DNA from 2 places in the Sutcliffiella sp. NC1 genome. Region 2 is predicted to be linked to the other one. Evidence: riboswitches for the same ligand, from Rfam matches in the RefSeq annotation. Region 2 holds a riboswitch; the other holds the start of a gene.
What was found. Region 2 has a riboswitch for S-adenosylmethionine ahead of O1A01_RS22255 (iron-containing alcohol dehydrogenase family protein). Riboswitches for the same ligand answer to the same signal wherever they lie in the genome.
Positions count from the first base shown of each region.

Region 1: linked by a shared signal. The riboswitch ahead of O1A01_RS24740 (LLM class flavin-dependent oxidoreductase) and the one ahead of O1A01_RS22255 (iron-containing alcohol dehydrogenase family protein) in region 2 are both predicted to bind S-adenosylmethionine.

Region 1 is NZ_CP115153.1:4,806,299-4,823,112, forward strand. Features, by position in the region: gene O1A01_RS24710 (short-chain fatty acid transporter) at 1-803, shown strand, start outside; gene O1A01_RS24715 (Cof-type HAD-IIB family hydrolase) at 852-1,712, opposite strand; gene O1A01_RS24720 (HD-GYP domain-containing protein) at 1,903-2,931, shown strand; gene O1A01_RS24725 (YjiH family protein) at 3,075-4,421, shown strand; gene O1A01_RS24730 (DUF1002 domain-containing protein) at 5,201-6,100, shown strand; gene O1A01_RS24735 (ATP-grasp domain-containing protein) at 6,219-7,157, opposite strand; gene O1A01_RS24740 (LLM class flavin-dependent oxidoreductase) at 7,172-8,203, opposite strand; SAM riboswitch class I at 8,263-8,361, opposite strand; gene O1A01_RS24745 (hypothetical protein) at 8,604-9,077, opposite strand; gene O1A01_RS24750 (PRK06851 family protein) at 9,344-10,438, opposite strand; gene O1A01_RS24755 (DNA topoisomerase III) at 10,536-12,722, opposite strand; gene O1A01_RS24760 (ABC-F family ATP-binding cassette domain-containing protein) at 12,884-14,440, shown strand; gene O1A01_RS24765 (TraX family protein) at 14,611-15,429, opposite strand; gene O1A01_RS24770 (hypothetical protein) at 15,544-15,819, opposite strand; gene O1A01_RS24775 (hypothetical protein) at 15,865-16,053, opposite strand; gene O1A01_RS24780 (NAD(P)/FAD-dependent oxidoreductase) at 16,223-16,814, opposite strand, start outside.
Region 2 is NZ_CP115153.1:4,272,728-4,289,541, forward strand. Features, by position in the region: gene mbcS (acyl-CoA synthetase MbcS) at 1-1,036, opposite strand, end outside; gene O1A01_RS22210 (DUF5317 domain-containing protein) at 1,221-1,796, shown strand; gene O1A01_RS22215 (bifunctional diguanylate cyclase/phosphohydrolase) at 1,981-3,795, shown strand; gene O1A01_RS22220 (VanZ family protein) at 3,813-4,277, opposite strand; gene O1A01_RS22225 (AEC family transporter) at 4,437-5,360, shown strand; gene O1A01_RS22230 (ATP-grasp domain-containing protein) at 5,378-6,163, shown strand; gene O1A01_RS22235 (alpha-hydroxy-acid oxidizing protein) at 6,200-7,270, opposite strand; gene O1A01_RS22240 (methionine ABC transporter permease) at 7,283-7,957, opposite strand; gene O1A01_RS22245 (methionine ABC transporter ATP-binding protein) at 7,926-8,969, opposite strand; gene O1A01_RS22250 (MetQ/NlpA family ABC transporter substrate-binding protein) at 9,262-10,071, opposite strand; gene O1A01_RS22255 (iron-containing alcohol dehydrogenase family protein) at 10,077-11,159, opposite strand; SAM riboswitch class I at 11,245-11,351, opposite strand; gene O1A01_RS22260 (short-chain fatty acid transporter) at 11,489-12,805, opposite strand; gene rarD (EamA family transporter RarD) at 12,920-13,840, opposite strand; gene O1A01_RS22270 (TAXI family TRAP transporter solute-binding subunit) at 14,226-15,197, shown strand; gene O1A01_RS22275 (DUF1850 domain-containing protein) at 15,184-15,648, shown strand; gene O1A01_RS22280 (TRAP transporter permease) at 15,651-16,814, shown strand, end outside.

The sequences.
Region 1 (16,814 bases), 530 kb from region 2:
TTCCGACGAGTGAAACGATTTTTGCACCTTCTAACTTAATTTTATTAGCGGTTTTATTTGTTACGTTACCTTTATTAAATCGTTTTATGATGCCATCTAAAGATCAGACAGTTACTGTTGACCCTAATCTATTAGAAGATTCTTCTACATTACAAGCTGCTACCATTGAAAAAAGCGCAATGACACCAGCAGAGCGTTTAGAAAATAGTTGGATTGTTTCTCTCGTTATTTCTATAATGGGGCTTGGCTTTCTCGTATATTATTTCGGTCAAAATGGCTTCCGATTAAATTTAGATATCGTTAACTTTCTATTCTTAACGTTAGGAATCCTTTTCCACTGGACACCAAAGAGCTTTTTACAGTCTGTTGCTAATGCCGTTAAAGGTGCTGGCGGAATCATTATACAATTCCCTTTTTATGCAGGAATTATGGGAATGATGACAGCTTCTGGACTCGCAGCAGTTATGTCTGAAGCATTTGTTAATATCTCTAATGAGCACACATTCCATTTCTTCGCATTTTTAAGTGCAGGTATCGTTAACTTCTTCGTTCCATCTGGAGGAGGCCAATGGGCAGTTCAGGCTCCAGTTATGTTAGAAGCAGCACAAACATTAGATGTATCTATTGCAAAAACTGCATTAGCCGTTTCATGGGGAGATGCATGGACGAACATGATTCAGCCGTTCTGGGCTTTACCTGCATTGGCTATTGCCGGATTAAAGGCAAAAGATATAATGGGCTTCTGTGTGATTGTACTATTTGTTAGTGGTGCGATTATCTCACTAGCTTTCTTATTACTATAAAGACATTAATAATAAAAAAGGATGAACAAACTGTTCATCCTTTTTTATTTATTCACTTATTGCATTTAGTATCGCTTTTGCTACTCCACTATTAATGTTTGTATCTGTTACTGACTTTGCAGCATTTTTTACCTCGTCAGGGGCATTTCCCATTGCAACAGAGTGACCAGCACGCTCTAGCATGGAAATGTCGTTAAAATTATCTCCTATCGCCATCGCATCTGCCATTGATATGTTTCTTTCTGCAGTAAATGAAGTTAAAGCAATGCCCTTTTGCGCCTCCACACTCGTAATTTCAATATTTTCTTTACCTGAAGCACTAACAGCAATCTTTTCCATACTTTTCAATTCGTTACGTGCATTTTCTAAATTGTTACTATCTAATGAAAATGCTAGTAATTTATAGACAATCGTATCATCACTTTCTAGTAATCCCTCGTAAGAATCAATAATTTGAATATTTCCTTCTGTAAAACGTTCTTTTGCTGCCTCGACAACTTCTTCATATGCCTGTGTTCTATTTGCAGACGCAAAAATATCAATAATTGTTGCTAATGCTTTATCATAATCGTTTGAGTATGTACCTGCTTGTGTATACATTTCAAAATAAATATCATGCTTGTTTAATACCGTTACAACTTTTTTTACTTCCTCATTATGTAACGGAGTATAATATTGTACCTCTCCAGCGACAGAACGTACTTCAGCACCGTTTACACAAATGATAGGTGTCTCTATTCCAGCTTCTTTTAATACTGGACTAGCCTCTTTGTAAGAACGACCAGTTGCAATAACTACCTCGATTCCTTTTTGCTGAGCAAGTTTAATAGCATCAGCATTTTGTTTACTCACAACATGGTTTTGGTTTAATAACGTTCCATCCATATCGATTGCAATACATTTAATCATTTATTCCACCTGCGTTTCTTATTGGTTTAGCTACATTAAACTTATTAAATTTAGCTCTGTTACTATCGTATGAAAGTTTTATTAAAAAATCAAACTCTCTCCTTTATATGCTTTTTTTCTAATTTTCTGTATTCATACTAAATTATTTCCCTTATAATAAAAATAACTAAAATAACGTGAGGAATAGATAATGAAGATTACTAACTACTATTTAGGGAAAGTATTAAACGATGATATATATTCCATTACGGGTAGCTTACTCCTAAAAAAAGGTACTAAACTCACGATGAGGCATATTGAAAAATTAAATAGGCATGAGTATTTTTTCCATCCATCTCTTCTAGTTGATTCCATAAGCAAAGAAAACAACGAACATTATATAGCAGTAAATAGTCTATATAAAAGTAGCGTTACTTCGTTTCGGGCAGTTTTTCAGCAACTGGAGTTAAAAAATCCTCCACCTATTGAACAAATGAATGAAGTTATTACCCCGCTAATTAATAGGTTAATAGAAGAACCTCTATTTGTTCATTACATAAAACAAGTGAAAAGCTACGATAATTATACGTTTATGCACAGCATGAATGTAGGAATATACGCCTCTATTATTGGGAAAATTCAAGGTCTCACGAAAGAAGAGATCAAAACGTTAGGCAATATGGGACTATATCATGATGTTGGTAAACTATTAATTGATAAAAGTATTTTACAAAAGCCTGGACAACTAACTGAACGAGAATGGAAGGAGATTCAAAAGCATACGTTATATGGATATGAATTATTAAAGCAAATTCCTAAAATGGATCCAATCGTGTTACAAGGTGCATTGCTGCATCATGAACGTTTAGATGGGAGTGGATATCCGACAAAGTTACGTCATGAAAAAATACCTTACCTTGTTCAAATCTTATCGGTTGCGGACGTGTATGACGCTCTATCATCTAACCGAAGCTACCGAGAAAAACAAAACGTTTTTAGAACAGCGAAAATATTAATTCAAGAAGCTAACTTAAATAGGTTAAATCCTGGTATTGTTAAGCCCTTCATCCAATTTTTATTATCTAACCACATTAGAGATGAAGTATTGCTGAATAATGGGAAACATGGAGAAATTATATTTATTCATCATGATGAACCACATTTACCTGTTATAAAAGTAGATGATCATTTTATAGATTTGCGCAAAGAATCGCAATTAGAAATATTAGATTTTGCATAATGTATTTGCATATTTTTCAAAAGGCAAATACTAACACAAATATGAAAGCGGTTACTTTTAAAAAAATACTTGCATTATTTCATAAATGCATTAAAATTACACTTATTGTATATTTAATCATTTAATCTTTAGGAGGCATTTTTATGCAAAAGGCTCATTCTACAAGTGATATATTAAAGTTTGCTATTCCTTCACTTATCGGAATTTTATTATTTATATTCCCTATTCCAATCGACGGTGGGTTTACTATCCCAGTTGCATTACTGGCTAATACGTTAGAAGGTTGGTTACACGCGGTAATACCAGCAATTATGACAATATTAATTACATTTATAGGGATTGCTACTGTTGTTTTTAAACTAGTAAAACCTGCGAGTATTAAAGAAGGTACTTTCTTTTATTCCTTATTAAACGTATCTATCTTTTGGACAGTTGTACGTGTAGTCGGAATGATTTTAGTTATTATGACTTTTTTCCAAATTGGACCTGAAGCTGTTTGGTCTGACTATACTGGTGGTCTATTATTATACGATTTATTAGCATTATTATTTACTGTATTTTTATTTGCTGGGCTGTTTTTACCACTACTATTAAACTTCGGTTTACTTGAGTTATTCGGTGCCCTATTAACAAAGATAATGCGTCCTGTCTTTAAATTACCTGGGCGTTCTTCTATCGACTCTTTAGCATCTTGGCTTGGTGACGGTACAATTGGGGTACTGTTAACAAGTAAGCAGTATGAGCAAGGATATTATACGAAAAGAGAAGCTGCAGTTATTGGTACTACTTTCTCCGTCGTATCGATTACATTTAGTTTAGTCGTAATAGAGGAAATCGGACTTGGCCATATGTTTTTACCGTTTTACTTTACAGTTCTTTTAGCGGGGATTGTTGCAGCGATTATTATGCCACGTATCCCACCACTTTCTCGTATTGCTGACACACATTATGAGAAAGCTGAGCCACAAAACAATGACTTAGTACCAGAGGGCGAGTCTCGTTTAAAATGGGGCTTTAATCAAGCTGTTGATCGTGCCAAGAAAAACGAAGGTATCGGTAAGTTTTTCCAAGATGGAGGAAAGAACGTACTAGATATGTGGTTAGGAGTAGCTCCAGTCGTTATGGCTTTCGGTACTATTGCTTTAATTATTGCAGAAAATACACCTGTATTCACATATTTAGGAATGCCGTTTATCCCTATTTTAGAGCTATTGCAAATTCCGTATGCGGCAGAGGCAGCAGAAACAATGATTGTTGGATTTGCTGATATGTTTTTACCTGCTATTTTAGGTAGTGGCATTGAGAGCGAATTAACTCGTTTCGTCATTGCTTGTGTGTCTGTCACTCAATTAATCTACTTATCGGAAGTAGGAGGAGTTATTTTAGGCTCCAAAATCCCTGTTTCATTCGGTAAATTGTTCGTTATCTTTATTTTACGTACGTTAATTACGTTACCTATTATTGCATTAGTAGCACATATGATTTTTTAATGATTGTAAAGAGCATCCTAAATTGGGTGCTCTTTTTTTTGATAACTACCTTGATAATAGATGTGTTAGAAAAAATAGTATTTCATTAAAGATAACATTGTTTGTTATTATACTAAAAGTAGACTACGCGTTTTATTTAGTCCGTTTCACTTCGCTGCAGGTGCTCGCTTTCCGCGGGCGTGACTTGAGCCTCCTCCTCGCTACGCTCGTGCGGGGTCTCAAGGCTCACGCTACTCCCGCTGGAGTCTCACACCTTCCGCTACGTCCCACTCTCGGTTCTGGACCTTGAAAGGAAAAACCTTATAGTAGTTCAAAAATAAGCCCCCTATTTTCATTCCTCATGGTGCAAATTTCACTTCCATAGGTGTCTATCTTATTAATAGATTGGTTGTGTAAAGTTAAGTCCGTTCCTCTCCATTACTTGAACTCGCTTTTTGCGTGGATTTCTACATATTTGATCACTGCTGAAGGCATAATTGACGCTCTCCGCGAGTTTTTTGACGCACTTGATAAGTTTATTGACGCACCTCTCACGCTTTATAACCTATGGCAAATAGATGCTAAGTGATAATAAAGTTAGCTCATCCTCCTTCTCTTTACGCCTGATTGATCCAATATACTTGTTCTAAACGTATTACTCCATTAATACATATATAAAAGCTTGTCCCGAATTAGATTAGTTCGCCTCCGGAAAGACATACAGCCGGAAGCGTGGTAGAATAGGAACAAGCAACTTTGCGTTGTATTTTTGAATATGAACAATAAAGGAGAACAAAACGATGATTAAAAGGTTATCAAAAATGTTCCTCATCCTAGTATTAGCATTCACGACTTTTACATCTATTGGCTTTGCAGCAGGAGAAGATGATACAGAAGTAATTAATGAAAAATTAGGTTTTCCTATAGTTGTATATGGTGGATCCTTAACAGACACACAAAAAGAAGAAGTAAAACGATTGTTAGGAGTTACAAACCCTGACCTTGTTGATCACATTACAGTAACTGGCGACGATTTAAAAACATATTTGAATGGTAATCCAAACTCCCGTATGTTTTCTTCAGCGAAAATTACGTTAAAGGAACAAGGAGTAGGGTTAACAGTCGATATTATTACTCCCGATAATATTACAGAAGTAACGAGAGAAATGTATGCGAACGCACTTTTAACTGCAGGTGTTGAAGATGCGGTTGTAGAAGTAGCCTCTCCCGTAAAAGTAACGGGTCATTCTGCCTTAGTCGGAATTTATAAAGCATACGATGCAAAAGGTGCGGAGCTTGATAAAGATCGAATGGAAGTTGCGAATGAAGAGTTAAGCATCGCAACGAAGTTAGCAGAAGAAGTAGATAAAGAAAAAGTAAGTGAGTTATTAACAGAGATTAAAAAACAAATTGCAGAACAAAATCCGGTAACTCGTGAAGAAGTAGAAAAAATTGTAGAAGACCAGTTAAGCCGTTTAAACATTGAATTAAGCCCGGAAGACCGCCAACTATTAATTGACCTGTTTGAAAAAATGCGGTCGTTGAATATTAATTTTGATAACGTGCGTAATCAATTAGAAGATATTACGAAAGATATTAAAGACCGAATTGATAGTGTTATGGGCGATAGTGGATTTTGGCAAGGTGTGAAAGACTTTTTCCGGGACCTATTCCAATCAATTGCGAATTTATTTAAGTAAGAGAACTGACTTACATTCTATCCTAGAGATATAAAAAAATTAGACCGTTTCACTGCGGTATGTTTCCGCGGGAAATATAGAAAGAGCTGTTCCGTTATGAGGAGCAGCCCTTTTCGTATTAAACTTGAACTTTTAGTTGTTTGCCAAGAAACTTTGCAAGCTCGAGCATTCCGTATTTGCCTGCTTTTTGCTCTGCATCGCTATTGTAATTTGTATTTGTGTTTATGTCATATGTGTAAATTTCTCCGTCACTATTGCGGATAAATTCAATTCCTGCAACATTGATATTGTTACTTTTTAAAACCGCTTCATACTTTTCGATAATCGGATCATGGAAGTCTTCAATAATTTGAAATTTCGGCTTCTCTTCTACTTCTTCCCCAACCGGACAAAATAAGTCCCCAATTTGACATGCATCTGCCGGGCAAAGCTCGAATCCTTCTGACGTGTCTACTTTCACGGCATATAGGAACTTTCCACCAACAAACTCACAACGAGTAATGTACGATTCTGGTGATTTTATATATTGTTGTATTAACGTAATTCCATCAACTGGCTCTTCAAATGCCGGGCTATTTACGTATGCCTCTAAACTTTCAATAGAATTAAACAGCTGTACACCAAGTCCTTTTCCCGCCCGGTTATGTTTCGTAATAAACGATTCATGCCCCAATTTTTTGGCCGCTTCTACAATTTGTTTTCTTCCAACGGCCGCAATCGTTGTTGGTGTACGAACTCCATGCTTTTCTAACTCCGAATATTGGACTACTTTACTTAATTCTAATTGTAGCGCTCTGCTTCCATTAAATACTGTCCGGCCATGATGCTCTAACCAAGTTAATACAGCGCTCGTTAATTCTGGCGCAAATCGGTGATCTCTCGTGTGAGACGACGCACTCATTCGATTATAAAAAACACCCTCTGGTGGCACTTCATTTAAAGGGACAGTCCCCTCATCTAAATGCCACTCTTCATATGGTAATTGGAGCTCTTCCAATCTTTTCGTTAAATGTACAGTCCATTCTTTATTTTCGTGAATGATATAGATCTTCTCCATCGTAAAATTCCTCCTTAACCTTTGTTGACTAACGGTATAACTTGTTGTGCAAATCGTTCCATCTCTTCTAGTTGAGGAGAAAATTGCAGTAATAATAAGTCTACCCCAGCTGCCTCGTATGCTTTTATTTTTTCCGCAATTTGCTCAGGTGTGCCTATTAAATTTGGTCTTAATCCTCTATTGGAAACAGAATAATCCTGTAACTTCACTTGCTGTTCAAGCTGTGATTTGCCCGTAAAATCTTTATACCCTGCGTATGCACTCGATTCTTTCACATTCGTAATTCTATTTAATTCTGCTTGTGCTTCTTCTTCTGTATCTCGGCATATGACATATGCTGCCATTCCAAACGATTGTAAAGGCTCTTTCTTTAACGCTTCTCTTCTAGCCTTCATATCTTCTATTTTAACTTGCACTTCTTCAACCGTTCCGCCGTGCATGACATAAGCATCACAATTTGAAGAGATTACTTGTTTCCCTTTCTCACTTTCCCCACCTGCATAAAGAATAGGGTTCGGACGTTGGACTGGCTTTGGAAACAGTTTTGTATTAGAGAGTTCATAAAATTTTCCTTTATAACTAAAAGAATCTTCTGTCCAAAGACCTTTTAAAACATCTAAAAATTCTTGCGTACGATCATAACGATCATCATGTTCCGTAAATACTCCGCCATACTGCTTCGCTTCTTCTTCCCACCAAGCTGAAACGACGTTAAGTGTAAAACGGCCATTGCTAATGTGATCAATATTAGCAGCCATTTTTGCCGCGACTGCTGGATTATGAAAGCCAGGACGGATAGCGGTCATAATTTCTATTTTCTCCGTTACTGAAGCTAATGCTGCTGCAGTAGACCAAGCTTCTAAACTATCACTTTCAGGACCTTTTATATCATTTAAATACAATTCTGCGATTAATGTTGTATCATATCCCCATTTTTCTGCCTTTTGTATTACTTCTTTTGCATAATTAAATGTAGGCGGCATTTTTTCATCTTCAACATTTCGTAGCCAACCGCCAAAAATAGGTAACCAAAAACCAAATTTCATCTCTTTTCCCCCTATAAAAAAAGCTTCTTCGATAAGAAGAAGGCAGCAGTTAGCTTTTCTCCTTATCTTCCAAGGTATATACCTTGCTGGATTTAGCACCTTTTTATAAAGGTTGCCGGGTTTCAAAGGGCCAGTCCCTCCACCACTCTTGATAAAGAATTTTATTCAATTTATGGTAATCCTACCACAAAACTTGGTGTTTAGTAAACTAAAAAGGTAAAGTATTTGCAATAATCTTTTATTAGAATAGTATTACAAGAACAAAACCAGAGGCGGCTCACTGGCCCGACAAGCATTTGTCAGGAGTTACACTCAATCTTTCTTATGTTAATGTTATGTTTTCCATAACCACTTAATATAAAAAAAGAGCGCTACTTCACAGTAACACTCTTCTAATTATTTATTGAACTTCTTTTTCAAAATTCGGCTCTAATAATCCTGCCTCTATATATGGAGTAGCAATTTGCTTGTGGAATGCAGCTAGTTTTTCTTCTGCATTTTCACCATCTACACGCTCTTCAAAATATTGCGCAAAAAGTTCTATCGCTTCTTCCACATCTGTACGGTATTGTTCCGTTAGCTCCGTTGAAACTTCCATTGCACGAAGCTCGTTTGCAATTTTGTTCGCTGCAGCTTTTGCTTCTTCTTCGCCTTCACCTGTTTGCTCGTAATTAGTAATTGCGCTCAAATGAGGACGTACCATTTCGATTAACTCCATTTGTATGTTCATTAAAACTTTTTGGTCTTGTTTTTCATCATGTTCAGGAGCTGCTAATTGCTCTTGTGCTCCCTCGCTAGCGTTATTGCTGTTTGCTCCACATGCTGTTAAAAATGATAATGTAACGAAAATAAGTAAGATTGTCCACTTTTTCATTATGACGTCTCCCTTTGCTGTTAATATACGTGTGTAGTGTACACTTTTTTCTAGTTTTCGTATATATAAAACGTCATATACGTAATTTTTAAAATTTATATATTTTTGAAATAATAAATAGAGGTTGAGACATAACTATTTTCATCATAGTAAAAGAACAAGAAATATACTGGGAAAAACTCGCTCCGGAAATATACTTCGCTAATTCTGCGATAGTTCGTTTTTTATTATGACTAATTTAGTTTTGTCTCAGCCTCTTCATTACATTAATGCTTCACTAGTTTTTCCATTTGTTCATGTATCCATTCTGTTTTCTCATCTATCACTTTATAATCCATCGCATTTACATAAATTGCTTCTAGCTTCAAATGCCATTCCTTCGCTTCTGCTAAATGCGATATTGCTTCTTTCATTTTTTCACTATATTGTTTACTCACTTTTTCTATTTCTTTCTCGTATCTTTCATCCGTACCTTCACGAATCGTTAAATCGTACATATCTAAAATTTCATCCCCGTCGCGACTTGGGAAATATTCATGTGGAGCTGTACTATCAAAAATTGCAAATCCTAGTTCTCTGACGACAACCATATCTAAACTATGAGGGTCAAAGCCACAATGATATACTTCAACGTCATAACCTGTTTTTTCGCAATGTTTAACTAGCTTTTTTAATAGAGTAGATTTTCCAGACCCTGGACGACCTTTTATAAAATAACGCTTTTTTAATCCTTCCGTTATATTTGGAACGAAGTCTACCGCACCGACCGGAGTTGCTGCACCGAGAAATCGGTGTTTAACGTCCGCTTGTTTTGTTAACGTATTTCCATCAAAAAGCTTTTCAATTAGCTCATCGGCTAATTTATTTGCTCGTTCGAAACTCATATTATGAATAAAATAACGTTCCCACTCATCATGGATTTTAAGCGCTTTGTTAAACGTTGCATACGCCGTCTCAAACGCTTGCTTTTTTTGATGGGCAAGTTCTAAAATTTCAATTTTACGGTGAGCTAGTTTTTTCGAATCCCATGCTTCTCCTAAATTTATATATTCCTCAATTGCACCTGGAGCTGTCGGTTCAATAACGTGAGGTGCCGTTCCGTCCACAATACCGACACCGATGCTTCGAATAATTAGCCCGTCGACAGACCCTGTATCAGACGAACAATGTAAATATTCTATATCAAACCCGGCCTCGTTCCAACGTTGACCTAATTTTTTTATCATTGTTGACTTCCCAATTCCCGGACCACCTTTTAAAATGAATACACGGTCCAAACCTTCTAAATTTGATTCATATAAACTGTAAAATCCTCTTGCTGTATTTCCACCGGCATAGTAATTTAATATGTTTCCTGCCAAAAAAAACACCCCTTACGAATGTTAGGTTTTTTAACTACTACTTTCTTCTCCTAACATATGCGAAGGGGCTAAAATAGGTGAATACCTAGATTTTTCCTTATTTATCTAACTTCAGTTTTTTCAATGCATCTGCTAATGCTGTATTTAATGGCTCTTCTTTATTATTTTGTTTCATATATTTATGAACATCACGCTTCGTTGCTTTTTGGTTATTACTGTTTTTACGCTTTTGTTGGAACGTCGAAAGCTTCTCACGGTGCCCACAAACGCAAGCGAAAATTTGCCCTTCTCCTTCACCACGAAGCTCTAGTTTTTTGCGACATTTAGGACAACGCGCGTTTGTTAATCGTGCAACATTCTTTTTATGCCCGCATTCACGATCTTGACAGACGAGCATTTTTCCGCGCTTGCCGTTGACTTCCAATAAAAGTTTACCGCAATCTGGACATTTCGTTCCGGTTACGTTGTCATGTTTAAATTTCTGTGTGCTGTTTTTCACTTCATGAACAATTTCTTTCGCATAATCGCGCATGTCATTAATAAACGCTTTTTGAGGCAATTTCCCTTTCGCAATGCTGGAAAGCTTTTGTTCCCACTCGGCAGTTAGTGCTGGTGTTTTTAGCTCTTTAGGAACTAAATCTAGTAACTGCTTCCCTTTAGACGTAATATGAATTTCTTGCCCTTTTTTCTCAATAAGAAAACTATTAAATAGTTTTTCGATAATATCCGCTCTTGTCGCAACAGTACCAATTCCACCTGTTTCGCCTAACGTTTTCTTCACGTCTTGACTAGCCTCATCCATAAATTTCGCTGGGTTTTCCATCGCAGCAAGCAATGTTCCTTCATTAAATCGACTTGGCGGTTTCGTTTCACCACTCGTTTTATTAACCTTTTGAATCGTTAACGTATCACCCTCGTTCATGGAAGGTAGTAATTGATCTTTCACATCTGATGCTTCGGAGTCTTCATCTACTACATTTCCGAATACATCTTTCCAACCGTTTGAAAGCACTATTTTACCTTTAGCTGTGAAGGAATGATTAGCAACCTCTGCCTCCAATGTCGTTTGTTCGTACTCAAATGGAGGTAGGAGTACTGCTAAAAATCGTTTGACAACAAGGTCGTATATTTTTCGTTCTTTATCAGACAGTTTTGCTAAAAATACTGTTTCCTCTGTCGGGATAATCGCATGGTGGTCCGATACTTTTTCATCATTAACAAACGATTTGTTCGTACGGATTGGATTTTTTAAAATTCTTTGGGCGATTGGTGTGTATGGTTTTACACTAACTGCTTCAACACGTTCTTTTAATGTCTCAACAATATCAGAAGAAAGATAGCGGGAATCTGTTCTAGGATATGTTAACACTTTATGTTGTTCATATAATTTTTGCATAATAGACAACGTTTCTTTAGCTGAGTATCCGAATATTCTATTCGCATCTCGTTGTAGCTCTGTTAAGTCATATAATCCAGGAGCAAAGCTTTTTTTCTTCGTCTTTTGAACGTTTTTTATATTTACGGTCTTTCCTTTTATGGAATTTGCAATCTGTTCTGCTTTCTCTTTTTCGAATGTTCTCGTTTGGTTAGATTCTTTCCATGTAAAAACGAGTCCGTTGTTCGTGACAACTTGTACACCGTAGTATGCTTTTGGTTGGAAGGAACGAATCTCTTCCTCACGTTTTGCAATCATTGCGATCGTTGGCGTCTGTACTCGCCCGGCAGATAGTTGTGCATTATATTTTGTCGTAAGCGCTCTTGTCGCGTTCATTCCGACAATCCAATCGGCCTCTGCTCTAGCAACCGCTGAATGGTACAAGTTCTCATACTCTTTTCCATTGCGAAGCTTTTGAAATCCTTCTCTAATGGCACGGTCTGTTACGGAGGATATCCATAAACGTTTGATTGGTTTGTTTACTTTTGCTTTTTCAATAATCCAGCGGGCAACAAGTTCTCCTTCACGCCCGGCATCTGTTGCGATAATAATTTCAGAAACATCTTTACGAACTAATTGTGATTTTACTGCATTGAATTGTTTCCCTGTCTTTTTTATGACAACGAGCTTTAAACGTTCAGGTAACATCGGGAGATCTTCTAGCTTCCACGTTTTATATTTATCATCATAGCTTTCTGGATCCGCATGTGTAACAAGATGGCCAAGCGCCCACGTTACAATATAATCTTTTCCTTCTAAAAAGCCATTTCCTTTTTTATCGCATTTTAATACTCTTGCTATATCTCTACCAACAGAAGGCTTTTCTGCTAGCACTAATTTTTTTGTCATACACGTTCCTCAGCTTTCCTTTTTGTCCTATTCATTATCTTGGCATATTCTTTGCGTTCATGCAATGAATGAGGGAATTTCACTAGTAATTGGCATAGCGTTCTTCCCAATATTTTAGTATTATTATGTTTATGAGCCTATTAATAAAGGATGGAATATAAATGAGTTTATTAACGATAGATAATTTAAGTCATACATTTGGGGATCGTACCCTCTTCAAAAACGTTTCTTTCCGCCTGCTACCTGGCGATCATATTGGGTTAGTAGGAGCAAATGGTGTAGGGAAATCTACACTAATGAACATTATTACTGGAGAAATTGTCCATGATGCTGGACTTGTGGAGTGGACACCTAATACACATTACGGTTATTTAGATCAACATACTGTATTAACACCCGGGAAATCAATGCGTGACGTGCTTCGTGATGCCTTTTTACCACTGTTCGAAAAAGAAAAAGAATTGAACGAAATTACCGAAAAAATGGCTACAGCTACTCCAGATGAGTTAGAAGTGTTGCTCGAGAAAATGGGAGAAATTCAAGATCATTTAGACGCTGGTGGCTTTTATAATTTAGATATTAAAATTGAAGAAACAGCGCGTGGATTAGGTTTAGATGCAATTGGACTAGATCGTGACGTTGCAGCTTTAAGTGGTGGACAGCGTACAAAGGTATTACTTGCGAAACTATTATTAGAACAACCAAAAGTTCTTTTACTAGACGAGCCGACGAACTATTTAGACGTAGAACATATTCGTTGGTTAGCACAATATTTAAAAGAATATCCGTATGCATTTCTTTTAATTTCGCATGATACAGAATTTATGAACGGTGTTGTTGATGTTATTTTCCATTTAGAGTTTTCGAAATTAACACGATACACAGCAACATACGAAAAGTTTCTAGAGCTGGCTGAAATTAATAAAAATCAGCATATTAATGCGTACGAAAAGCAACGTGAATTTATTAAAAAGCAAGAAGATTTCATTGCGAAAAATAAAGCACGTTATTCCACTACGGGACGTGCTAAAAGTAGGCAAAAGCAGTTAGACCGAATGGAACGAATTGATCGCCCAGAAACTGCAATGAAGCCTACTTTCGAATTTAAAGAAAGTCGAGCAAGCTCTCGATACGTATTTGAAGGAATTGATTTAGAAGTTGGTTATTCTGAACCACTATTTCCTAAAATGAATGTGACAATTGAACGTGGAGACCGCATAGCCGTTGTAGGATCTAACGGAGTAGGGAAATCTACACTATTGAAAACTATTTTAGGTAAGATAGAACCATTAAGCGGCAAACGAATGATAGGAGATTTTGTTTTTCCATCTTACTTTGAACAAGAAATGAAAGCTGGAAACATTACACCTATTGATGATGTATGGGCAGCATTTCCTTCGATGGATCAACACCAAGTCCGCGCAGCACTTGCTCGTTGCGGCTTGAAAAATGAACATATATCTCGTCCATTAAATCAATTAAGTGGTGGAGAACAAGCAAAAGTACGCTTATGTAAACTAATGATGCATGAGAGCAACTGGCTCGTATTTGATGAACCGACAAACCATTTAGATGTTGTTGCGAAGGAAGAATTAAAACGTGCGATAAAAGCTTATAAAGGAACTGTTTTACTCGTTTCCCATGAGCCTAGCTTTTATGAAGACTGGGTAACAAAAGTATGGAACGTAGAAGAATGGGCTGAACAAGCTACAAAATAGTTCCCTCTCGGTGTATAAATTAAATTATTAGGAGATCGGTTATTCATTAGAATACACTTTATTGATTAACCACAATCTCCTTCTATATAAGTCAGTAATGGTGTCGGACTTTGGAAATTCCAAAGCTTAAGAATAATTTCATTGACATAGAAATATAAAGAAGAAGTATACTATCTTATGTAAAAGCCTATGAAATAAAGTAAAACAATGTGTACAGGATAGAATATGTAAAAAAGATATTTTAATCCCCTCCCTTTTTTACCGTTATAAAGTAGGAAAAGAGGCAAAGCAAAAATCTTCATCCATTGGTAGTCCGCAAATGGAAATAAAAGAGAAACAAAGCCTGGTAATGTCATTGGGTTCAACTTTTGATTAACTAAAAGAATAACAATACAGAACATAGTATATCCACTTGCCATTTTAAACTTATTTGCGTTCAAATAGTAGAACAATACTCCTAGAAAAACAGTGAGTATCCCACCCTCCATAAGTAAAACGTTTCCGAATATAGTTCCAAGAAAAAAATAATTTGGCTTCACATCACTTGGAACAAATATTTCGAATCCTTCTACAAGGAGAAAAAATATAACACTAGAAATGATTTGCCAAACAAAAAGTATAACGATATATTTTAGCTTTTTGTTTTCTAATAAAGATAAAAGCAATACGATGAAGAATAATGGGGCAAAGAAGTTATTGAGGATGTAATAATTATTAATTTCTATTAATCCTCTAAATGACTTGTAATAAACACTATAATTGATAATTATGTTTAATAAAGCCATACCAACAGTAAATATGTATAACCTGGTAAGGTACTTTATTTTATTTGAAGTATGTTTGAAACCGATAACGACACAAAAAATAAAAATAGGAGCTGCAATTCTACCTATCCATCGAAACCATTCTGGTGTATCAGGGATAAAAAGACCACAATGATCGATAAACATCGAAATTAAAGCGATTATTTTCAATTTAGTAGTAGTCATATTTAGCCCCCTCACTATTTTGAATATCATAAAATAAAATGCTAGAGTATGTTATTACTTAGCATTTTCTTTATTATTCATACTATGGCGATAGTTTTTTAATGGTAAAGTTTATTAATATTCCACATATCCTGAGAAATTACTTGGCGCATAAAACAGTAAATAGTAATCTGCTGAATGATCCAGTCCACTCGGATAACCATATCTAGTATAACCTGGGGTTACGTAATAAGTTGTTACAAGACTATCGTACCAGAAACCTTTTTTGTAAAGTTCCACTTTTAATTGGGTCGAATGGGAGTTGCTCATCTGTATTTTATAAGAGCTAGATCCTGTAAAAAGCTTATTTGTATATAAATTAGATCTAGCTGCTTGACCACTGAAAGTCAATCGACCATCTTTGAAGACATCATGGGATGTAGTAGGTGGATACTCTCAAAATGTTGAGAATTCCCCTTCTTTTTCCTCTTGGGTTAGCGGTGGTTCTGTAGAAACTCCACTATTTTCTGTTGTAGGACCCAAGTTCTCATCATTCTTTACTTCATAAGATGTCTCTGCTGAAACAATGTTAACAAAACTAATTAGCAATAGAACTGCTATCGATAGAATTGACAATCTTTTCATTCTACTCATCCTCCTATTAAATTATGATTCTATTCAAGGGTATCAAAGTTTCATTAAAATAATTTAAATGTTTTGTAAATTCTTTCAAAAACAAGAAAAGCAAGGTCAGCTAATGTAATTTTATAAGTTGTTTTTTACCACACCAAACGTTAAAGATCTTTGGGACTTTTTATGTATCTGTTCCTTTTTCCATTAATGTTTTATGTATCCATATTGCCGCCTGTGAACCTTCCCCCATTGCGATCGTTACTTGCTCTGAATGTGCCACAACGTCTCCTGCTGCCCAAACATTTTTAATATTTGTCATTTTCGTCCTTGGATCTGTAATAATATGTTTATTTTCTAACATTTCCACTTCTAGCTGTTTCGCTAAGTCTGACTTTACTTTATTTCCACCGTAAGCAATAAAGCCTCGTTCTCCCTTTATTTCTTCACCATTTGTTAATTGAACTCCTTGAAACTTTTCTTCCTTTGCTAAAACTTCAGCAATTCGTTCGTTTACGGTAACAATATTTTTTTCATCAAGTTGGCTTTGAAGGTTTTTATCTATCTCCTTCTCACTATCATTCACATATAAAATATCGTTTGACCAATACGTTAATGTTAAAGCCATATTAGCTCCTACATCTCCCGCACCGAGGACGATTGTTTTTTTTCCTTTAATTTCGTACCCATCACAATCAGGACAAACGTACACAGTGTGTCCTAAACATGGATAAATAGAGGCAAACGGAGGGATGTTATCCTTTAATCCAGTGGCT
Region 2 (16,814 bases):
GCGTCGGTTTTCCCATTGAACCAGGTTTTATTTCCATTCCTTTTAACACACCAAGCAATAACGTATTTTCTGTTTGTCCGTAGCCGTCACGCACTTCAACATGAAAGTGACGTTTGAACGTATCAATTACTTCCCGATTTAATGGCTCTCCAGCAGAGACGGCACTATGTAATGCTTTTAATGAATAATCATTTAAGTTTTCCACTTTCGCCATTAAGCGATATTCTGTCGGTGTACAACATAATACATTTATTTGGTATTGATCTAACAACTGTAAATATTTATTCGGTTCAAACTTACCATTATATACGAACCCTGTTGCCCCAGATCCTAAAGTAGAAAGAAAAGGACTCCAAATCCATTTTTGCCATCCAGGTCCAGCAGTTGCCCAAACAACATCATTTTCCTCAATAGCTAGCCAATGTGGTGCAGCAGTCCTTAAATGTGCAAACGCCCAACCATGTGTGTGGACAACCCCTTTCGGATTTCCAGTTGTACCTGACGTATACGATAAAAATGCAATATCGTCTCTTAAAGTTTCCGCTGTTGCTAGGTGAGTCGATTGTAATGCCATTTCTTCTTCAAGTTGAATCCAGTCGTCTTTTTGATTTCCTACGACAAAACGGTGAACATCTTTTATACTTCCTACTTTCTCTAACTCTTCCACGTAAGGATAATAGGAAACGACTGCCTTTACATCACCGTGCTCAATTCGATAGGCAAAATCTTTTGCACGTAGCATTTCTGAACACGGAATGACGACCAATCCTGCCTTCAACGCTCCTAAATACACTTCGTATGCTTCCACAAGTCTAGGAACGACTACTAGGACAACATCACCTTTTTCAAGGCCTTTATTTAAAAAAACATTTCCAATCTTATTCGCACTATCTACTAATCTCTCATATGTAATTGTCTTACTCTCACCTGTTTCATTTTCCCAAATTAAGGCTACTTTCTTTTTGTCTGAAGTAAACTTTTGTACTTCTGAAACTAAATTATACTGTTCTGGAGCAATCAAATCTTCTCTTTTCATTGGACACACTCCTCTTTAAAATTAACCTCTTTTAATTGTACTAAAAATTAAGAATTATTTGAATGAGTGTTTATGTCCAATTTATTGCAAATATTGTCTAGTTTTGTAGGAATATATGTTATAAATGTAATTTATTTATGATATTATTCTTATAGTAAACACCAATCAACTCGGAGGAAAGAAAATGGTTTATGACGGTATATTGGTTGGAATAATAGTTGCCCTTCTTAGAGGGGGAAACTTCAGTAAATTTGCAGAGTTAAAGTTTAAGTATGCTCTAATTTTCCCTATTTTATTAATAGTGCAAATTACTATATTTGCTATCCAAAACAAATTTGAATTAGTAGGAAATTATAGCAACATTACTTTTATGTTAATCTACGTAATTGGTATTTACCTATTATGGCTTAATAGAGAACATAGAGGTTTTAATTTAATTTTAGTTGGAGTAGTTTTAAATTTCATAGTTATGGCAGTAAACGGGGGAAGAATGCCTGTTTCAATAGAAGCAAGTCAAATGCTTGATCCATATTTCGTTGAAGCTTTAACAAATAGCTTATATGGAAAACATGAGGCAATAACAGAAGCTACTAGACTAGCATTTCTTGGTGATATTATCCCATTGCAAGCTCCGTATCCTAAAGAACAGGTTATCAGTATTGGAGACGTTATAATGAATATTGGTGTTTTCATTTTTATTCAATATGTAATGGTTGAAAGTCGAAAAAATGCAAATAAAGTTTCTAGTTCTACAAATTAAATACAATTAAATATTTGAAGGAGGTGACAAACATGAGCGCAAAAACTAAAAACACTATTATCAACCTAGTAGTTTTAGGATCATTAATTGTTGCACTAACTTCAGGTTATAAGTTAGTCTAATAATGGTGGGAGGAGTAATACTATATATTGCTTCTCCTAATATTTTTGAAAGTGGTATGCATATGAAATTTTTACAGAAATTATATATTTTTACTATATGTATTATTGGTATACCTTTAGCTATTTATCATCTGTCCCCCCTTAATGTGACGATACAGGGATGGGTTCTTATATATATATTAACTGGCTCAATTTTACTACTGAATTTCTTTATTATATTTTTACCTCCTAAAGGTAATGCTCTGTCAATGGACAGTTCCATTTATCTCGCTTGTATTTTCCTTTTTGGTCTCGATATTACATTACTCGTACTTTTACTAAGTAGCCTTTTAGGTTTTTTTATTAGAAAAACTGCATGGTGGAAGCACCTTTTTAACTTTTCAATTTATACTATTATGATTGTTGGTTCTTATTATTCATATATACTGTTCAATGGCACTCAAGATGGAACAAATTTCACAAACCTATTGCCTTACTTTGTTGCACTTACAGTTTACTTCTCATTAAATGTCATCATGATTAGTGCATACTTTTTCATCCTTGAGCCAAAAGATGCAGTACAACTAATTAGGAATCTCTCTAAAAAAGGAATTATTAAAGAATCTATAGTCAGCTACGTGAGTACACTATTATTAGCTCTAGTTTTAACTATTCTATTAGAGGCAAACAGTTATTTTGGACTTTTTCTTTTCATTTCCCTAGTTGTATCACTATCCTTTGCCTTTACTAAATTCTTTACCCTTTATAAAGAAGTAGAAGAAAAAGCAAATAAAGACTTTTTAACTGACTTGTTTAACCATGGTTATTTTAAACTACAACTAGATGAACATATTAAACAAATGGAATCGTACGAAGCATTTTCTGTTGCAATTTTAGATATTGATGATTTCAAAAAATATAATGATTTGAATGGTCACTTGCAAGGTGATGAGTTATTAAAGTATTTTGGTTCTTATTTAAAAGAAAAAACGGAACCATTCGGATATTTACCGGCAAGGTATGGTGGAGAAGAATTTACCATTTTAATGCCTAAAACAGATAAGCGGGCAGCTTCGGCATTCTTAAATAAAATACGAAAAGAACTGAACGACACACATTTTAACGGTAGTGACGATCTCCCTCTTCAATGTTTATCTTTCTCAGCGGGAATCGCCCAATATGAAGAAGATACGTATAATTCAGCTGAACTATTAAATAAAGCAGATAAAGCAATGTATTATGCAAAAGCTCAAGGGAAAAACACTGTTCAAATATACGAAGAAAATTCTCATTTATATAACGAAGAGCATTTTCTACTTAAAGAAATAGATGCTCTCGAGCAACAACTTTCCATCTTTTTATCAAAAGATATGTACACATACCAACATAGTAAACGTGTCTTCACTTACGCAGTTGAAATGGCCAATCGCCTTCCATTAACGAGTGAAGAACGCCGCGAGCTCATACTTGGTGCTCTTATCCATGATATCGGGAAGCTAGAAATACCGCGTGACATTATTAATAAAAAAGGGAAACTTGATGCCCGTGAATGGGACTTAATGAAAAAGCACGTTACGTGGGGGAAAGAAATTATGGCCTCGACGAAAAAGTATGATGACCTCATTCCGCTAGTAGAGCTGCACCATGAACGGTTCGACGGAAAAGGATATCCTTACGGGCTAGCTGGTGAAAAAATCCCTAAACTAGCACGGATACTTTGTGTTATTGATTCTTTTGACGCAATGACAACGGAAAGACCGTATCAACGAACAAAAACATTCCAAGAAGGAATAGATGAGTTGAATCGTTGTGCTGGTGAACAATTTGATCCAGTCTTCGTAAAGCCATTTATTCGAATGATCCAAGAAAAATATCCTGAGAAGGTTAATAATAATTAAACAAGACAAGGCACTTTCTACGAACGAGAAAGTGCCTTGTTTCGATTATATAGTTTAGACAAACAATAATAAATGACAATGCCTATGAACGCTCCAGCACTATCAATAAGCACATCCCTAACCTCTCCACTTCTACCTGGTACGAAAAGTTGATGTACCTCGTCTGAAATTGCGTAAACGACTGATAGTAAAAGGGCAAAAGTCCCCCCCTTCATTCCAACAACTCCACTACGCCTAAAAGCATGTAACGAAAGAACACCTAAAATAAAATAAGTAAAAAAGTGAGCATTTTTACGGATAAACGTATGGAAAAATTCCTTATCAATACTAACAACAGGGACTACTGTTTCAATTGTTTCAATAATCGGCTCCACAATCCCTCCACTTAAACTGGAAGATTGTTCAGCAGGCTGAGCCGAGAAGGAGAAAATAAGTACCATCCATGCGACTACTAAGAGCCACGGTATAATTAAGCGTTGCATAAACTAAGCTCTCTTTCTATTTATCATTACCTATTATTATAGTAAAAAACAGGAAAATAGTCATTAACATTCGGTAGTCGTTGCCACGGTTAATTTAACGCGGTAAAATAAGTGTATGTTCATTAGACTTACGAAATAAAACCAAAGTGAGGCCGCAATATGACTGCTTTATTATTTATTTTAAAAGATATTATTCTACCGATTTTTATAATTATGGCGATTGGGTATATCCTACAAAAAAAGTTTAAGCTTGATTTGTCCACTCTAGCAAAACTGAATATTTATTTCGTTGTGCCAGCATTTATTTTTGTAAAACTATATGAATCCTCGTTTACGTTCCAGCTTTTTGTTAATGTGCTTTCATTTTTCATTTTACTTGTCGTTTTGCTGTATATCATTGCTTCTATCACTGCTAAAATAATGAAAATGGACAATAAGAAAAAAACAACTTTCGCTAACTCGACGATGTTTTTTAATTCAGGTAACTACGGAGTACCTGTAAATGATTTAGTTTTTAAAAGCGACCCGTATGCAATGTCCATCCAAGTAATTATGTTAACATTGCAAAATATATTTGTGTTTTCATATGGTATTTTTTCGTTAAAATCAGCAGATGTAGGAAAGCTGAAAGCAGCTCTTGGCTATTTTAAAATGCCTGTTCTTTATGCCATGTTGTCTGGCGTTCTATTAAACTATTGGAATGTACCGATACCGGACTTTATATGGGTACCTGCTCACTATATCGCGGACGCAATGGTCGCTTTAGCACTACTAACTTTAGGTGCTCAAGTCGCAAACTTAAAAAAAATTGCGATTTCTTCATTTGTGCTAGTTAGTGGTGGAATCCGTTTAATTATTGGGCCAACTCTTGCACTCGCTATTATCTATTTATTCAACGTTGACGGTATCACGGCTCAATCATTACTAATCGCAAGCTCTATGCCTACAGCTGTGAATAGCGCTGTCATAGCACAAGAATACAACAGTCATCCTGAATTAGCAGCGCAAACTGTACTATTTTCAACAATATGTAGCTCTCTTTCAGTAGCGTTCGTCATTTATTTAGGAAGTGTTTTATTTTAATATATTGGGAAGAAGTGATGATAATAATGATATCTTTTATTAACGAGGCCGCTACTAATAGAGGTTGGGAGATAGAAAAACTACTAACTACACACCCATACTTGACCAAGTATAGTAAAGGGGACATATTTTTTTATTCAGATGGAATTGTAAACATCCCAATTAATAGCCAAAGCGAGATTATTGCAAATAATAAAGTCATTACAACGACTATATTAGAAAATGAAAATATACCATGTATCCCAACTAAGGAAATTAATGTAGCTAACAAAGATTCTCTATATGAAGATTTTCAACATTTCTCATTTAACAACTCTAATACTGTAGTGATCAAGCCTATTAATGGACAGAAAAGTGAAGGGGTTTATTCCTTTAATAGGTTTGAAGAATTATTAAAAGAAATTAATAAACTACCTAAAGGTAGACCATATTGTATATCCACTTATTATCCTCATAAGTATGAAATACGGTTAATTTTGTTCAAAAAAGAGGTGCAATTCTATTATATGAAACCAAATAATGAACAAAATATATTACGCCCTTTGGTTACGAAGGAAATTTCAATAGAAAAAGACAAAATTGAACATTTAATGTGTATCTCTCGTAAAGCAGCTAGCGTTTTAGGTTATGATTATGTTTCTATCGATTTTCTAGTTGGCGAAGAAAACGAGAAAATAATTGAAGTTAATTTAAAGCCAAATTTGTATGCCTTTATAAGACAATTCCCTTCAAATCATAAGAAATGTGTAACTTTATATGAAAAAATATTTGATTATAAGGAAGCACTTTTATTAACAAAATAAAGACCTGCTTTCCTTTTTAAGGTAACAGGTCTTTTTTTAGATTAAACTCTTCGTTACTTTTAAATCTTGTATAAAGTTTTGCAGAACTTGTGAAACACCTTCTTGCCCCGCCGCTGCTAAGCCGTACACGAACGGTCGACCGAGACATACTGCATCGGCACCGAGAGTTAACGCTTTTACCGCGTCTGCACCGGATCGGATTCCGCTATCTAGTAATACCGGTATTTTATTTTGAATTTCTTCGACAATTGCGGGTAACGCCTCAATGGAAGAAATAGCTCCGTCTAATTGTCGACCACCGTGATTAGAGACAACAATGCCATCCACACCATAGTTAAGCGCCTGTTTCGCGTCTTCAGGATGTAGTATTCCTTTAATAATGATTGGCAATGATGTATATTCACGTATAAAGCGAATATCGTCCCAAGTTAATTTCGGTTCTAGCACAAGTTTAATCATTTCTTCCGCTGCTGCCGTACTGTCTTCCTGTGGCGAACGCTTTAAACGTTGTAGAAAAACAGGATCTGAAAAATAGTTACCTGCCCCTTTGCCAACTTTTAGTGGAGAATACCCATTAGTTAAGTCTTTTTCTCGCCATCCTAATAATGGAGTATCTACTGTCACAACAATTGCACTGTATCCTGCTTTTTCAGCGCGGTGAAGAAAGCTTGCTGTTATTTCCCAATCGCCACTCCAATACAATTGGAACCATTTTATCGTGTCTGGTAGCTCTGCCGCTATCTCTTCCAAAGAATATGTCGTGACCGTACTAGCAATGAATGGAACCTTTAGTGCGTTAGCTGCACGTGCTGTTGCGAGTTCCCCATCCCTATGTGCAATTCCTTGCATGCCAACTGGTGCTATCATAAACGGATACGGTAATGTTTCTCCTAAAATATTCGTTTTCAAACAAACGTTTGAAACATCTTTTAAATATCGTGGAATGAGCTTTATTTTTCGAAAGTCCTCTTCATTACTTCGCAGCGTTTCTTCTCTGCCTGCTCCAGATTGAATGTACGTAAAAGCATTATGATCGATATTTTCTTTTGCGAGTTTTTCCCATTCTTCAAATTGAACAACGCGACTTACATCTACTGTTTTTTCCAAAAGGACCATCTCCTAATCTTTCTTAAGCTTCGCGGCGACAATATTTCCAGCCGATTGAATAATGATAACGAGAATGATTAGAAGGAAGACGGTTACATACATAACGTCCAACTGGTAGCGTAAATGCCCGAAACGATAAGCTAGGTCTCCTAATCCCCCTGCTCCTACTAAACCAGCCATTGCCGTTGCACCAATTAAACCAATTGTTGCAATTGTTAAACCGAGGACAATGGAGGAACGCGCTTCACGAATCATCACATTCCAAATGATGTGGCGAGTTTTAATTCCCATCGCTTCGTACGCTTCGACTACTCCTTTATCCACTTCTAAAAGTGAATTTTCTATTAGTCTCGCGATGTACGGTGCTGTATAAACAACAAGCGGTACGATTACACCACGCACTCCCATCGAAGTACCCGCGATTAGTTTCGTAAAAGGTAAAATAAAGAAGAGTAATATAATGAAAGGAATAGAACGTGTAATATTAATACTAATATTTAAAAAACCGTACACATATTTATTTTCTAAGCTTTTACCTGGACGTGTAAGAACGAGGAATACACCTAGCGGAATACCAATTGCTGCTGAGATAGACAAAGAAATTCCCAGCATTTGAAACGTTTGAATAATCGCTTCCCAAATCGTATCTCCCCACTCATGAAGGAATTCGCTTACTGTTGACGTCATAGTTTACCTCTCCTTCCACTTGTACTCCTTCTTCCAATAAATAATCAATTGCCTTTTTCACTTCGGGCTCTTCACCATTTAAATGAACGAGTAAGCTACCAAACGGTTGCCCTTTTAAATGAGTGATATGACCAGATAAAATATTAGGGAACACTTCAAACTTTTTACTTACATACGCTAAAGCCGGTTCCTTTGACGTGTTTCCGATAAATTTTAAAGAAACAATTTTGCCTTGGTCTTTTAGAGAATCGATAATATCCTCTGATACATCGTGATTAAAGATTGAATTAACGAACTTTTTTGTTGTATAGTGTTGAGGCGCAGTGAACACATCGAGCGTCATACCTTGCTCCACAACTTCTCCATTTTCCATAACCGCAACTCGATCACATATTTTTTGAATAACATGCATTTCGTGCGTGATAAGGAGAATCGTTATTCCAAGTTCCTTATTAATTTTTAATAAGAGCTCTAAAATCGCTTCTGTCGTATCAGGGTCTAGCGCACTTGTTGCTTCGTCACTTAACAGAACAGAAGGCTCAAACGCTAAAGCTCTTGCAATCGCGACTCTTTGCTTTTGACCACCGGATAGCTGTGCTGGATAGGCGTCCTTCCTCTCCATAAGACCAACGATCGTTAAATATTTTTCAACTCGTTCTTTTATTTCATTTTTAGGTACACCTGTTAGTTTTAATGGAATTGCGATATTTTCATAAACTGTCGCCGTTTTTAATAAATTGAAACCTTGAAAAATCATTCCGATTTTTCTGCGTGCATCTAACAGTTGCTTCGCTGAGAGGCTCGTTAATTCCTCTCCATCCACTTTGACAGTTCCGCTTGTTGGCTCCTCTAGTAAGTTAACACAGCGGATTAGCGTACTTTTTCCTGCTCCACTATAGCCAATAACTCCAAAGATTTCCCCTTTTCGTACGTTTAACGATACGTTTTTCAACGCTTCGACTTTTCCCTTTTTCGATACAAATGTTTTCGTTATGTTGGATAGTTCTATCATAAATATCCTTCCTCCCTATTTATTATAGGAGAGAGCCGCATTTTTAGTTTGCGGCTCTGTTTCTATCTTGCGGTTTCCCGTTGTTATTTGCGGTAACTGCAGTTTTATTTGCTATAATCGTTTTTTATTTGCGGTACCTGAATTTTATTTGCGATAACAGCTGCTTTATTTGCGGTACCCATGTTTTATTTGCGATAACAGCTGCTTTATTTGCGGTAATCAAACCTTATTTGCGATAGCCCGTTGTTTATTTGCGATAACCGCTCATTATCTGCATAGGCACGCTCGCTCCTTACCAAGATGGAATAACAGATCCACTAAACGTTTCTTCGATGAATTGTTTTACTTCATCGGAGTGGTACGCTTTTAGTAATTTTTCTAAAACAGGATCTTCTTTATTTTCACCACGAACAACTAGTAAGTTTACCCACGGTGAGTCACTACCTTCGATAAAGATGGAATCTTCTGTTGGAACATATCCGTGTTCAATTGCAAAGTTCGTATTAATTGCAGCTCCAGCTAGTTCGTCTAATTGTCTAGGAAGTTGAGATGCTTCTAATTCGATAAATTCAAAGTTCTTCGGGTTATCAACGATATCTTTTACTGTCGCTTGGTCACCAACTCCATCTTTTAACGTAATAAGACCAGCAGATTGGAATAGGATTAATGCGCGACCTCCGTTAGTCGGGTCATTCGGTAAGCCTAATTTTGCTCCCTCTTCTAGTTCATCAACAGACGCAAATTTTTCAGAATAAATACCCATTGGGAACGTTAATGTTGGTGCAATGTCGACTAGATCATAATTTCTTTCCTTCACAACGTTATCTAAAAACGGTTTCGTTTGGAAACTATTCACATCTAGTTCACCTTCTGCTAGAGCAGTATTTGGCATTACATATTCCGTAAACACTTTAATGTCAATTTCTAATCCGTCTTTTGCAGCTACTTCTTTCACTTTTTCCATTACTTGCTCATGTGGTCCTGCTGTTACTCCAATAACTAATTTATCTTCACTTAGTGCCCCTCCAGTATCCTTTCCTCCACATGCTGCTAAAAATGCTACTAATAATAAACTTACAATGGACAATAATATCTTTTTCATGTTCTTCACCTCGTAATTTTTTTGTATGCTTGTAATTTTTCTATTGCGGATATAATGTCCGCTTTTTTATACGAATCTTTCATATAATGAATAGATTCAGAGGGTAATAATGTTTTTTCGGCTATTAAATCAAGCTCTTCACTATTTTGTAACGTTAGTCCTAACGATTCTAATGAGGCAGGTAAACCTAGCTTCTCATATAGAGGGAGGAGCAGTTCGATTTCATCCCACTCTTTCTCTAATGCGAGTTGAACTAAAACACCGTAAGCAACTTTTTCTCCGTGAAGGAGAGAATGGCATGCACGTATATGTGTTAGTGCGTTATGAACAGAGTGTGCTGCAGCAACTCGACCGTAATAATCACCGTAACCGCCAACCATTCCACCTAATAATATGTTCGCTTCCACTACAGCTAGTAAATCATCCGTCACTTTTTGAGCTTCTACTGCTTCAATAGCAGGTAAACTTTTTTCTAACAAAAGGTCTTTACATAGCCTTGCTGCCTGTAATGCTATTTGTACCGATACAGGAAGTGGATCTAAACTATGTATTAACGACTTGGCTTCGTACCATTTTGCGAGCGTATCTCCAATACCTGCTTTTAGAAATTGGACAGGAGCCTCGCTAATAATTCGCGGTTCTACTAAAACGTAAAAAGTACTCTTTGAATAATATTCAAACCTTATAAACGAGCCTTCATCGTCATAAAGTACACTTAACGGTGTCCACGCTGCACAAGTAGCCGCTAACGTCGGAATGAGTATCACATCTTTCTTAACACTATCACCGACAGTTTTCGTTAAATCTAAAACTTTTCCTCCCCCAAGCCCGATTATGGCATCATATTGCTCTCGTTCGATTATACGATGATACCGCTGAACTTCAGATGGCGAACATTCCCCGTTGTACGTTTCAAAAGATACAGAAACAGTCGAGAAATTCGGTAAATAGTTTGAAGCTGCCTCCAGTGATTTTTCACCAGTAATACACAATACTTTTTGATATCCTTCATTCTGTAAAATTACCTCTAAGTCATCTAACACTCCAACTCTACATTGATAATTGTTAGGAGCACCTCTTACAATCATTCGCTTCCCTCCTTTTCATAAAGACCAAATAAAAATCCCCTCTTGTCAGAACAAGAGAGGATAAGTGAATATAACAATTCTTCCTCTCTCATCTTCCAAAACATTTCTGTTTTGCAGGAATTAGCACCTTTTCTATAAAAGAAAGGTTGCCGGGCGTCATCGGGCCAGTCCCTCTGCCACTCTGGATAAGAGTTTTTTGAATAAAGTTTATTATGAAATTATTTATTAGTATATGATGTTACATTTCGCGTGTCAATAAGAAAACTTCACTAATATAAAAGATTAAAATTTTAACGCAATAGTGTAGCGCTTACATTGCTTTAACACCGCTAATATACGAAAAATAATAAAATTGTCGTAACAATCCCTACCCAAATACTAAGGAGGATACAATATCCCATAATGTGACGAATATGCAATCCCACTACACTTAAGATCGGTAATGCCCAAAACGGTTGAATAAGATTTGTCCAAGCATCTCCCCAACCTACAGCCATGGCAGTCACGGCTGGATCAACACCTAATTGCATCCCTGCCGGAACTTGTAATGGACCTTGGAGTACCCATTGTCCACCACCGGATGGAGCCAGTATATTTACTAAGCCGGCTGTCCAATAGGAGAAGACAGAAAATGTTTGTTCGTTCGCAATGGATGCCATGCCGTTAATAATGGACTCCGCAATTCCAGAACTACCTAATACGGCGATAATACCTGCATAGAACGGAAATTGTAAAATGATTGGTGAAATCGCACCAGCCGCTTCCTTAAACGCTTTTGCGTACTGACCAAGCGAGCGATGAAGAAATAACCCTAATGATAAGAAGATTAGATTAATAATATTTAAATCTAAATCACGCCCACCTACAAACTCTATAACAATATAAATAATGCCAATAGCCCCAATGATCATACCAAGAATAGGGGTATTTTCTAAACGTAAAGCTGGGCTTGAACTATTCGTTTCATTTTCAGGAGTACGAGCATTTTTAAGAATAGGAGGATTGTATGAAATAATATCTTTTTTCGGTGCCATCAGGACGATGAATAGTGGAACAGTAATAAGAAGAGTTAGTAGTATAATAAAAGTACCTGGATGAAAAATCGTTTGCGAAGTAGGTATTACTCCCATAACACCTTCTAGAAAATGGCCTTCCGTTGCAACCGTTAACCCAATAGAACTTGAAAATCCTGCCGTATACAGTACAGTCGGTGTATATGCTGATGCTACTAACAGCGGAAAATGTGCTTTTTTATTCCTCTTTCCAACTTCTCTTGCAATAATCGCACCTACTACGACCGCTAATCCCCAGTTAATATAATAGGCAGCCGATGCTACTAAAAATGTTAGCACATACGCTTGATTTGCCGTTTTCGCCTTTGATGCTAGCGCTGTAAGTAAACGCTGAATAACAGGAACGGATGCTAACGCCATACCAGTCATTAATAAGAGAACCATTTGCATCGTAAAGGCTAGGTACGCCCAAAATCCATTTCCAAAAGAAGTGAATAGCGTCTTCGGTTCCGTTGGATTCATGAAAAAACCGATAAGCAGAACGAAGAGCGTCATCAATACAGCAATGACAAACGCATCTGGTAAATAACGCTCCACAAACTTTGAAAACTTATTAGCTATTCTGTTTAACATGTGAACACCCCCATATTTATAGTTGTTTCTGTACATAAATATGGAGCTTACACATATTTTAGAACGAGCTAAAAAGCCTCCAATGAAAACGGAGACTTTTCAATAAATATTCCTTTATCCTTGCAGTGTTTTCTTCACCGGCTGTACTTTAAACCATTTTGAAATCGATAATGTGTATAAGGTTAATGCTGCCCATATACAAATAAACGAGAATAGATGGACTCCAGTAAATGGTTCGTTAAACAAGAAAACACCTAATATAAGCGTAATGGTCGGAGCAATATATTGTAAAAGACCGACTAGCGATAACGGAATTCGTTTTGCCCCGCTTGCAAATAGTAGAAGTGGTACAGCTGTAGCGATACCTGCTACAATTAATAGTATGGTAGTTCCACCACTCGTACCGAACGCATCGCCCCAAGGCATAAACACCAAGAAAAGTAGTGCGAACGGTGTGATAAGTAATGTTTCAATTGCTAGCCCTACTAACGCACCTAATTGAACCATTTTCTTCAACAATCCGTAAATACCGAAGCTGAATGCTAATAAAAGTGCTAACCATGGGAATTCACCGAAATTGAACGCTAAATTTAGTACCCCTACTGCAGCAATAATAAAAGAGATCGTTTGTAGTGTTGATAGTTTTTCTTTTAATACAATTATACCTAGTAAAATACTAACGAGCGGATTAATGTAATAACCAAGACTCGCCTGTACTAACTGTTCACTAGCAACAGCCCAAATATACAATCCCCAATTGATGCTAATAAAAACAGAGGCAAAGCTGATCGCTACTAGTCGTTTCCGATTCGTCAACAGTGCCTTTAATTCTTCCCAAAAGCTAGTAAGTTTCCCCACTAGTAAAAGAATAATAAACATAAATACGAGCGACCAGACAACTCGATGGGCTAGCACCTCAGCCGCTGGAATTTCATCTACTAACTTCCAATATAATGGAAGAAAACCCCATAATACATACGATAGGGCGGCAAACAACATTCCGATCCCTTGTTCTCTATTAGAATTTGTGTTCATAAGAACAACCTCTTTTTCATTCATATTTGCTTATAATAGTTTAGGAGCTTTGAAACAAAAAAGCAACAGATTTGTTTCGTGTCTCGAGATAAAAACGCTTACTATTTATAAATAATATTTTTCTTTTTTGTCATATAAATTAAGAAGGTAAAAAAGCTATTCTAATTTTCATTATTATATGTATATTTATTCGTTACATTTTTCATGTGTATTGTCAGGAGTCCTAACAAGCTTCTTTTTATACATATTTATAAATTTAGTAGATTTAAAGTTATCCTTCTTAAATTTACAGAAAAATGAAACGAAAAATCATTGAAACAATTCTGCTATTCTGCTAAACTATTTTAGAATTATTATATTATTTTAGACAAGGGGGATAATAAACATGAAAAGAATTGCACTTCTATTTGTAAGCGTTTTACTAATTGGTACTGTGCTAGCTGCATGTGGGGGAAATGATAGCGGCGGTAACGCTAGTGAAGATGGATTAGATACGAACATTGTAACGATTGCAACTGGTGGATCTTCAGGTCCATATCATATTATTGGTACTACTTTAGCGAATGAGTACACAAATACGTTTGATGTGAACTCAAAACCTCAATCAACTGGTGCTTCTGTTGAAAACATTAACTTAATTAAAGAAGGTAAAGTAGAAATGGCCTTCGTTATGAGTGACGTATTAACAGACGCAGTAAATGGAACAGGAAGCTTCTCTGAACCTGTAACAGAAGTAGCGCAAATGGCTAGACTGTATCCGAACTACGTTCAAATTATTACAACTGCTAACTCTGGAATTGAAACAGTTGAAGACTTAGTTGGTAAACGTGTTGCTGTTGGGGATCAAAACTCTGGTGTAGAAGTTAACGCTAGAAACTTACTTGCTGGACATGGCATTACATATGATGACATTACAGTAGATTACTTGGGATATGCAGAAGCGGCTGACGGATTAAAATCTGGTGCCATTGATGCAGCATTTTTAACAAGTGGTCTTCCAAATGCATCTGTTCTAGAACTTTCTAAAACACTTGATATTAAATTAGTTTCTGTAAAACCAGAAAACATTGAAAAAATTGCGCAAGACCAACCATATTTCGTATCATTAGAAATTCCAGCTGATACGTATGGTAACGCTGAACCTATTCCTACTGCTGCAATTATGAACGCGTTAGTAGTAAGTAGTGACTTAAGTGAAGACGATGTATATCAATTAACAAAGCTATTTTTCGAAAAGCTTGATGTACTAGGTAACTCTCACCAAGCTGCAACAGAGGTAACGTTAGAACTTGCTCAAGAAGGAACGGTTGCACCAGTGCATCCAGGAGCACAAAAATATTACGATGAGCAAAAATAAGTTTTTATATTTAGGGGGCACTTTCCTATTAGTGCTCCTTGTTTTCCTCTTTTATCGTGTTTCTATTATACAAGTTTCCTATAATAATAGTAGCTTTTATATAGAAGACGATATGTTCGAAATCGGGTGGATCCATTCCGTTGAAAAAGAACCGTGGTATGAAACATACGAAAATATTAATGACCAGCTATATTTAACCGTAACGAAATTTAAAACGTTCGGAGCTGGAACCCCCTCTGATGAAGAAGTTATTCCTTCCCAGGATGGATTTATTCATATGAAAGTGAACCGCCCAATGGATGCCGTCCATTTAGTTGTCTCGAAAAATGTTAAATCCACCCTTTATACTAATGATAAGATAATCCCTTTATATGAACTCGTTGATGATTATGAAACGATTACGATTGAAATAATAGATATACCGTTATGGCGGTTGCTGAGAGGTGCTTAACAATGACGGAAAAAGATACGAAAAACCATTTAGTAGAAGAAGAAATTTCCGAAGACAAAAAGCAACAAATATTAGAAAAATTCGATGCTGAATCAAAGGTCCGTAAGTTTGTTAATAAAAAAACGATCATCTTTGTTTCTATTCTTGCTATTTTGTACTCACTCTTTCATTTATATATTACATTTAATCCTATGCCAACGTTGCAGCAAAGAGCGATTCACGTTGCGGCAGGTATAGCTTTAATTTTTATTATTTATCCAACGACGAAAAAGCAAAACCGTAGTAAAGTAGCTTGGTATGATTGGATTTTATTCATAGCTGCACTAAGCTCTGCTGGATATTTAATTGTGGAATATAATGCTATAGTTACCGAACGAGGTGGCATTCCTAACAAACTTGATGTTGCTTTTGCAATTATGACAGTTGTACTAGTATTAGAAGCTGCTAGACGTGTAACAGGTATTATTCTACCAATTTTAGCATTAGTTTTCTTAGCATATCCATTCGTTAGTCATATGAGTTGGATACCTAGAAAAATGATGACTCGTCAATACGACTTAGGAGATATTTTCGGTCAGCTATATTTAAAAACGGAAGGATTGTTCTCGACAGCAATCGGTGCTTCTGTTAACTTCATTTTCTTATTTATTTTATTTGGAGCTTTTTTAGCGAAGTCAGGGATGGGGAAATTTTTCAACGATCTTGCCCTTGCCATTGCGGGACATAAACAAGGTGGACCTGCAAAAGTTGCCGTTATTTCTAGTGGATTTATGGGAAGTATTAACGGTGCCGCAGTTGCAAACGTAGTTGGTACAGGTGCGTTTACGATTCCACTAATGAAGCGTATCGGTTATTCAAAAAACTTCTCCGGTGCAGTAGAAGCTAGTGCCTCTGTTGGTGGACAAATATTACCACCAATAATGGGTGCGAGTGCGTTTGTTATGGCGGAAACGACTGGTGTTGCTTACGGAACAATTGCACTTGCAGCGTTAATCCCGGCCGTACTTTATTTCTTAGCGGTAATTATGCAAGTTCACTTCCGTGCTGGAAAAGAAAACTTACGAGGCATCCCAAAAGCGGATCTTCCTCGCGTAAAAGAAATTATGGCAGACCGAGGACATTTATTATTGCCTATTTTAGTCCTTGTTGTATTACTATATCAAAAT